One region of the Ferdinandcohnia jepli genome, then DNA from elsewhere that is predicted to be linked to it. Evidence: riboswitches for the same ligand, from Rfam matches in the RefSeq annotation. Region 1 holds a riboswitch; the other holds the start of a gene.
What was found. A riboswitch is a leader RNA that binds a small molecule or an ion and turns the genes downstream of it on or off. The one in region 1 is predicted to bind glycine.
Positions count from the first base shown of each region.

Region 2: it holds a riboswitch for glycine, as region 1 does, so the genes downstream of both, AB3M96_RS17010 (trimeric intracellular cation channel family protein) here and gcvT (glycine cleavage system aminomethyltransferase GcvT) in region 1, are expected to answer to the same signal.

Region 1 is NZ_JBFOKR010000002.1:2,138-6,346, reverse strand. It holds gene AB3M96_RS02025 (DEAD/DEAH box helicase) at 1-1,152, opposite strand, end outside; glycine riboswitch at 1,405-1,494, shown strand; gene gcvT (glycine cleavage system aminomethyltransferase GcvT) at 1,670-2,773, shown strand; gene gcvPA (aminomethyl-transferring glycine dehydrogenase subunit GcvPA) at 2,812-4,158, shown strand; gene gcvPB (aminomethyl-transferring glycine dehydrogenase subunit GcvPB) at 4,151-4,209, shown strand, end outside.
Region 2 is NZ_JBFOKR010000015.1:147,187-151,395, reverse strand. It holds gene AB3M96_RS17015 (tyrosine-protein phosphatase) at 161-934, shown strand; gene AB3M96_RS17010 (trimeric intracellular cation channel family protein) at 1,105-1,716, opposite strand; glycine riboswitch at 1,852-1,945, opposite strand; gene AB3M96_RS17005 (hypothetical protein) at 2,144-2,446, shown strand; gene AB3M96_RS17000 (alkaline phosphatase family protein) at 2,632-4,209, shown strand; gene AB3M96_RS16995 (endonuclease/exonuclease/phosphatase family protein) at 4,206-4,209, shown strand, end outside.

The DNA of each region.
Region 1 (4,209 bases):
AGCCCGATATTCTGTAAAAATAATAACCTTATCATTAATTTGTTTAATTAATTCAACTGCTTTTTCTGCCTTAGAATTTTGAGACACCTGTTCTACTTTTTTCATAAGTCCCATAACCAAATCCTGAGGGACCTGAACACCGTCTTCATTCTTTTTTTCTAGCATCTTTTTCAGTGTGAAATAAACGGCTTCACGACTACTACACGCTTCTCTTTGTAGAGTTAAAATAGAGAACATGCTTGAAGCAAATGGTGAAAAGCTTGAACGATAGGCTGTAATTGCGTCATATAATTCCTGTTCAGTTTCAGAGAATTCAATCGGTACAGTTTCAACCCTACGTTTCGTCCACTCAATCCCTGTATCATCACGGCGATTTCGAATCATCACCTTATTCACTAATTCCTTTAAATGCTCATGGTCTTCAATGGATTTCTTTTTCTTTCCATATAGTTCATCAAAATAAGACTGATTCCCTAAGTGACCTGGCTTAAGTAAGGATACAAGATTAAAAATCTCTTCAATTTTGTTTTGAATAGGAGTTGCTGTTAACAATAAGCAAAACTTCTTTTTTAGATTTTGAACAAATTCATAGTTTTTGGTTTTGTTATTTTTTAACTTATGAGCTTCATCGATAATAATGAGGTCATAATCCTGTTCATATACGATTTCTCGGTGTGGGCTGCGTTTTGCAGTATCAATAGAAGAAACAACTACATCATACTGCTCCCACATATAACTTTTCTTTTGTTGGACAGCAGGTATATAGAACTTTTGATTTAATTCCATTGCCCATTGTGAAACAAGGGATGCTGGTACAAGGATTAAAACCTTTTTTACCAATCCCCTAATCATGTATTCTTTTAAAATGAGGCCAGCTTCTATTGTTTTTCCAAGCCCAACTTCATCAGCCAGAATAGCTTTTCCATTCATTTTTTCAACGACTTGCTTTGCAACTTCAAGTTGATGTGGAAGTGGTGTAAGTTGTGGTAAATGCTTAGGCGCTTGTAACCCTTCAAATTCAGGTATGGTCTGATGCTTTTCCACTTCATAAGCAAGCTTAAAAAGCTCCCAGTTTGCCCAAGGACCGTCTTCGTCAATTCTCTGTAAAAAGTCACCTTTCCACGAGTGATCAAATTCAAAATCGACATTCATACTTTCACAGTCCTTTCCTCGTTGAGTGTAGTAAAAAATATAAGTGATTCCAAAATACGAACGTTTGACTATAAAAATACAGTAATGTTAGCTAAATAATTTATTGCCGAAACCGCTCGTAAATGGTAGGATGATAGTAGTTTCGAAACCGCTTTAATTTGTTAAATACCGAGCGAATAAGCTTAGTATGGGTCATTTTCAATAGCTGTTTCGTTAGTATTACCAAAAAAATGAAATATATGAATATCGCGAATGACAACAAGGGGAGAGACTACAATTTGTAGCGCCGAAGGAGCAAGCAGTAACTGTGAATCTCTCAGGCAAAAAGACTCTTGTTCGACGCAACTCTGGAGAGAGCCACTCATTTAAAGTGTTGGCCACCAAAGGGGAAAGCCTCATCATACATAACACGAGGTAAACTTTCAGGTGCAAGGACAGAGACTTCACATATGTGGAGTCTATCTGTCCTTTTTTGTGTAGTCTGAATTTTTTAACAATCATGTAAGGGGGAATCAGATTGTCTGAATTAAAACGAACACCTTTATTTAATGAGTATCAAAAGCTTGGTGCAAAAACGATTGATTTTGGTGGATGGGATCTTCCTGTTCAGTTTTCTAGTATTAAAGAAGAGCATGAAGCAGTTCGTACCAAAGCAGGTCTTTTTGATGTTTCTCATATGGGAGAAATCACAGTAAAGGGAACTGGTAGCTTAGCATATTTACAAAAAATGATGACAAATGATGTTTCGCTTTTAAAAGACGGCGGAGCTCAATACACCGCAATGTGTTATGAAAATGGTGGAACTGTTGATGACTTATTAATCTATAAAAAAGCAGACAACGACTACCTATTAGTTGTAAATGCTTCAAATATTGAGAAAGACTTTGAGTGGATGACGCAGCATGTGTTTGGAGATGTAGAAGTTGTTAATATCTCCAATGAAATTGCCCAAGTTGCTATCCAAGGTCCTTTAGCCCAAACCGTTTTACAAAAGCTTACAACAACAGACCTTAGTGAAATCAAGTTCTTTAAATTTAATGATGAAGTAGAAGTTGCCGGAAAAAGTTCACTGGTGTCTAGAACAGGGTATACAGGTGAAGATGGTTTTGAAATATATTGCGCAGCAGAAGATGTTGTGACAATTTGGAATGCGATTTTAGAAGCTGGGAAGCAAGAAGGAATTTTACCATGTGGTTTAGGTGCACGTGACACACTTCGTTTTGAAGCAAATCTTGCACTTTATGGCCAAGAATTATCAAAGGATATCACTCCGATCGAAGCTGGTATTGGATTTGCTGTAAAACCTAACAAAGAGGATGACTTTTTCGGTAAGGCTGTTCTTAAGCAACAAAAAGAAGAAGGTGCTCCTAGGAAGCTTGTCGGTATTGAAATGATCGACAAAGGGATTCCTCGTCACGGCTATGAAGTGTTTGTAGGCGAAGAACAAGTGGGAGAAGTAACAACTGGTACTCAATCTCCAACGCTACAAAAGAATATTGGTTTAGTCTTACTAAAAGCAGAGCATGCAGAGCTTGGTACTGAAGTTGAAGTACAGGTTCGTAAAAAGCGTCTTAAAGCTGTAGTAGTGGCAACGCCATTTTACAAACGTCCAAAAAAATAATGGTTTACTAATATCCTATTTAGGGAAGGGGTACATTCATGAAACATCGTTATTTACCAATGACGGAACAAGACAAAAATGAAATGCTTCAAGCAATCGGAGTATCCACTGTTGATGAACTTTTTAATGATATTCCTGAAAGTGTTCGATTCAAAGGAGAATACAACATTAAGAAAGCTAAGTCAGAGCCTGAATTAATGAAAGAACTATCAGTACTTGCTTCTAAAAATGCTGATCTTCGTTCACATGCATCATTTCTAGGTGCTGGTGTATATGACCATTACATGCCGGTTATCGTCGACCATGTTCTATCTCGTTCTGAATTCTATACAGCTTATACACCTTATCAGCCGGAAATTTCTCAAGGAGAGCTTCAAGCGATCTTTGAATTCCAAACGATGATTTGTGAACTAACAGGTATGGATGTTGCAAACTCTTCCATGTATGACGGTGGTACTGCACTTGCAGAAGCAGCGATGCTATCAACAGGACATACAAAAAATAAAAAAGTTCTTGTTTCAAAGGCGGTTCATCCTGAATCCCGTTTAGTATTAGAAACATATGCAAAAGGACAATATATCGAAGTTGTTGAAATCCCAACTAAAAATGGGGTAACAGATATCGAAGCTTTAAAAGATTTAATGGATGAAAATGTAGCATCTATTATTGTTCAATATCCAAACTTCCTTGGCCAGATTGAACCACTAAAAGAAATTGAAGCAGTTGCTCATACTGGTAAGAGCATGTTTATTGTATCAAGCAATCCGCTAGCATTAGGGGCGTTAACACCTCCTGGGAAATTTGGTGCTGACATCGTAGTAGGGGATGCGCAACCATTTGGTATTCCAGCTGCATTTGGTGGACCTCACTGTGGATATTTTGCTGTAACAACTAAATTAATGCGGAAAGTTCCTGGTCGTTTAGTAGGTCAAACAGTTGATGAAGATGGAAAGCGCGGATTTGTATTAACACTACAAGCACGTGAACAACATATTCGTCGAGACAAAGCGACATCAAATATCTGTTCAAACCAAGCCTTAAATGCACTTGCTGCATCAGTAGCAATGACTGCTCTAGGTAAAAAAGGTATAAAAGAAATATCTACAAACAATATTCAAAAAGCTCATTACGCAAAAACTCAATTTGTTAACAATGGCATTAACGTTGCTTTTGATGGACCGTTCTTTAATGAATTTGTGGTTAACTTAGGTAAGTCTGTAAAAGAAGCAAATGCTCATCTTATTCAAAAAGGAATTATTGGCGGATACGATTTAGGCCGTGATTATCCAGAATTAGAAGGTCATATGTTAGTGGCTGTAACTGAACTTCGCACAAAAGAAGAAATTGACACACTTGTAAAAGAATTGGGGGATGGCAATGAATAAGCAAGATCAACCATTAATTTTTGAACTATCCAAGCCGGGTCGAATTGGTTA
Region 2 (4,209 bases), on a different contig from region 1:
AGACATAGATTCTTAAAAACAATTAAAGTTTTATAGTCATTACTATGGTCAAAGTATATGTAATATTTATAACATTTAAATGGTAGATTTAGATTTTATTAGGAATTTTTAGTATAATTATATATTGTAAAAATAATGACAGGGTAGAGGTAAATATAAAATGACAACAGCAATTACAGAAATAGTATTAACAGGAACCTTCAATTTCAGAGATTTAGGTGGTTACATTACCAAAGAAGGTCGTAAAGTTAAAAAAGGAATGTTATTTCGTTCAGGTAATTTAAGTAGGGTAACAGAGAAAGACCTAGAAACTATTAGTCACCTTAACATTCAAAAAATTTGTGATTTACGTGGTGTAGACGAAATTGAAAAGTACCCAGATCCGGTAATTGATGATGCTGTCTGGTATCATACGCCGATATTGTCAGATGACAAAATGATGGGGCAAGTTGGAACACACTCTAGCTTTGCTGACGAACTAAGGAAAACAAAACCAGGTGAACTATTACTTAATTTAAACAAAAATATGATTTCTTTTAAGACTGCTTTTCAGAATGTTTTTAACGTGTTACTAAATGAACCACATACTCCGATGCTATTTCATTGTATGGCAGGAAAGGATCGAACTGGTGCAGTAGCAGCACTTATTCTTAGTGTTTTAGGAGTTACAAGAGAAGATATCCATAACGATTATCTGTATACGAATGAAACACTTGAGCAAATGAATGCAAACTTTGAGGAGATAGGCTACAACGACCTACCAAATATCGATCAAGATGTAATAGACTCTATCATGGAAGCACGGGTCGAATATATCGAAGCATTTCTTAATGAGTTAGAAATACAATATGGAAGTGCAGATACATATTGTAAAGAGGTACTTGGTCTTTCTACAGAGGACATTGATGTATTGAAGACTCATTTATTAGAGTAATGGCATGATAGAAATATAGAACGTTATCCTAAAGGGGTAACGTTCTTTTTGTAGAATATAATACTAAAAATAACAATGGAGGAATGCTCTTGGACAATCTTACAATTAAACTTACAAATCGAACAGAAGGCCCATAACTTGGGCCTTCTTCATGTCTATAAAATAGTAGTTTAATTGCTTTGTAAGTTAGTAACTGAGCGAGTTGGCAAGCTCCAACCAAAACGATGTGACGTAACACGTAACAGAAAGATGATACAAAAAAGTGTATATAACTGATACGGTTCTTGTGCCCATCCCATGCTGATGATAAATCCTGCAATCATGGCCCATACCATATATAATTCTTTGCGAAACACAATCGGCTTTTGCTGAGCTAATACATCGCGGATAATTCCTCCGCCAGCACCAGTAATAGCTGCTGAGAACATAATTGCAAGAATAGGAAGTTCTATCGAATATGCATACATTGCACCCTGTACCGCAAAGGCTGAGAGACCGATTGCATCGAACAGATGCCATTCCCTTACCCGTTCCACTGCACTGTCCGGTAACAAGAATACTATTGTAATAGTTATAATTGCAATTATAAAAAGAGGCGTTTGTTGCCATAATTCATGTATGGGGATACCTATTAAAAGATTTCGAATTGCGCCACCACCAAATGACGTAATTAAACCTAACACATAAACCCCGATAATATCATACTTAGCCTCCATTGCAACGATTGCACCACTAATCGCAAATGCAATTGTTCCAAACACATTTAACACATCCCAAACCACAAAAAAACCCCCTAATCCAAAGTAAAACATCATACAAAAACTGAGAATCCTTTATCTCTGTCCTTGTACCTGAGAGTTTTACCTAATCTAGAAGGTGTTACCCCTTGGGTGGCTTACCAGCGCTCTCCAGAGAAGCGTCTTACTGTGGTCTTTTTACCTGAGAGATTAGCCTTTTGTTAAGATTTGCCCCTTCGGTGACGTTAGATACGTTCTCTCCCACAATAATCGTCCGCGAGTATTCTTAAATTCATAAGAATATTATCCGATAATCGCTTGTACTGTCAATAAAAATAATTCTTTATTAAAAATCTGCATAGATGTTAAAGGAAAATAGGACTCTTTTCCCGTTTTCGACAAGAATTTCCATTTTTCTTACAAATGACGCTCTATTTCTGATAATATAAATTATAGAGAGGGGTGCGATTACATGGGTTTATTTGGTTCTAAAGAATCACAAAAGAAAAAGGTTTCATCTAATGAATTTTCATGGAAGAAAAATAAAATAACACTTACTGATGATGGATATTTAGTTACTGATGGAATTATTAACATTAACAGAATACCAATTCGTCACATTGAAACAGTCACTTATAGTATTAATATAACAAAGGACGTTGCAGCACCTGAAATACAGATTATTGGAAAAGGCGTCGTATTAGGTACACTAAAGGTTGGTAACGAAACAAAAGATGAGATCCAGGATTGGCTGTTGGAGAAACTTGAGTTATAAAAGCAGAATCAACACACCGAACATTATGAACTGCACCAAAAATTGTTGGACAATAATCTAACGATGGAGGTGCAGTTTTTTTATGTAAAAATAACAAACCAATTCCTAAAAGAATAATCCTTCCTAAGATAACAAAGATTACTAGTATAGTTTTTTTCGTAAACAGGTCAGGAGTTGATTTTCCTTTGGCAAAGGTAATAAGTTCGATAGTCATTCTTTCCTTTTTACTCGCCTTTGGATATATGTTCTTAATACATTCACCAAAGAAGATAACAAAGCAGAACCATGTATCTGTGGAATCATCTAGTAAACCAGTTGTCATGGTCATTATTGATTCAATAATGGATGAGCCAATGCAGAGTGCTATTTCGAATGGAAAGGCACCAGCATTAGAATTTCTTATGAAGAATGGCTATTATTACCCTTCAATGATTAGTAGCTATCCAACTATGTCAGTGGCAATCGATAGTACCTTATTAACGGGTACGTATCCTGACCAACATAAGGTTCCAGCCCTTGTCTGGTTTGATGAAAAGGAGCAAAGGTTAGTTAGCTATGGAAGCGCATGGAAGGAAATAGCAAAGCTCGGTGTTAAACAAGTAATGAGAGATAGCATTCTTAACTTAAATCAAAGGCATTTAAGTATGAACGTTAAAACGATTCATGAAGAGCTTGGACTTCAGTCATCTTCCATTAATACTCTTGTTTATCGCGGGAGCCATAGTCGACAACTTAATGTACCAAGGCTCTTTAAATATCTTGGCTATTTGAATGAAAATGAAGAGGTTCCTGCGCCAAATTATTTTTCGTATGGATTATTATCAAAAAATGATCCGGATAATAAGTATACACATTTTTGGCAGGCCTTCGGATTTACAGACCGTTTTGCTACGAAGGAATTAACCTATTTAATACAACAAGATACTCTTCCTTCCTATTCATTGGTTTATCTATCAGACAATGATAAGCAAGTTCATAAGAAGGGTGTATATGTAACAAAAGGAATAGAGGAAGCCGATAAGCATTTACAAGAACTATTAAATTTGTACTCATCATGTGAAGAGGCAATTGAGAAGAATACTTGGGTGGTAATGGGTGATAGTGGCCAGACCTATATAAAAAATAACAAAAAAGAAGCATTAATTGACTTGCGAAAACTACTTGATACTTTTAAGATACATAAAATTGGAGAACCTGTTCAAAACAATGATCAGATTGTATTAGGTCTAAATGAGAGAATGTCGTTTATTTACTTATTGGATAAGGAAATTAGCGCCGAAGATATTTTGAAGTTGTTGAAAGAAGACTCGAGGTTAGATGTAATGGCATGGAAAGAAGGCAAGCAGGTTATTGTAAGCAAAAGTGGTATTAGTGGTACCTTAACCTTTCAACCTGGTGGTGAGTATATTGATCAGTATGGTCAATCCTGGTCGATAGATGGAAATGAAAAAATTATGGACTTAGTGCTGCAAGAAAATGAAATTTTGTATGGAGATTACCCAGATGGATTAGCAAGACTATATAGTTCATTCTTTTCACATTCAGGTACTTTCTTGATTGTTAATGCAAAACCGGGATATGAATTTATAGGAGAAGGTTCACCAAGACATGTTGGAGGAGCAAGTCATGGCTCTCTTCATAAGGATGACTCACATTTTCCAATGATTGTTGCGGGTACAAACATAGAACCTAAACATCAAAGAATGGTGGATCTGAAGGAATGGGTTTTGAGATTAGTGAAGGATAAGGAAGCCCTAAAATGA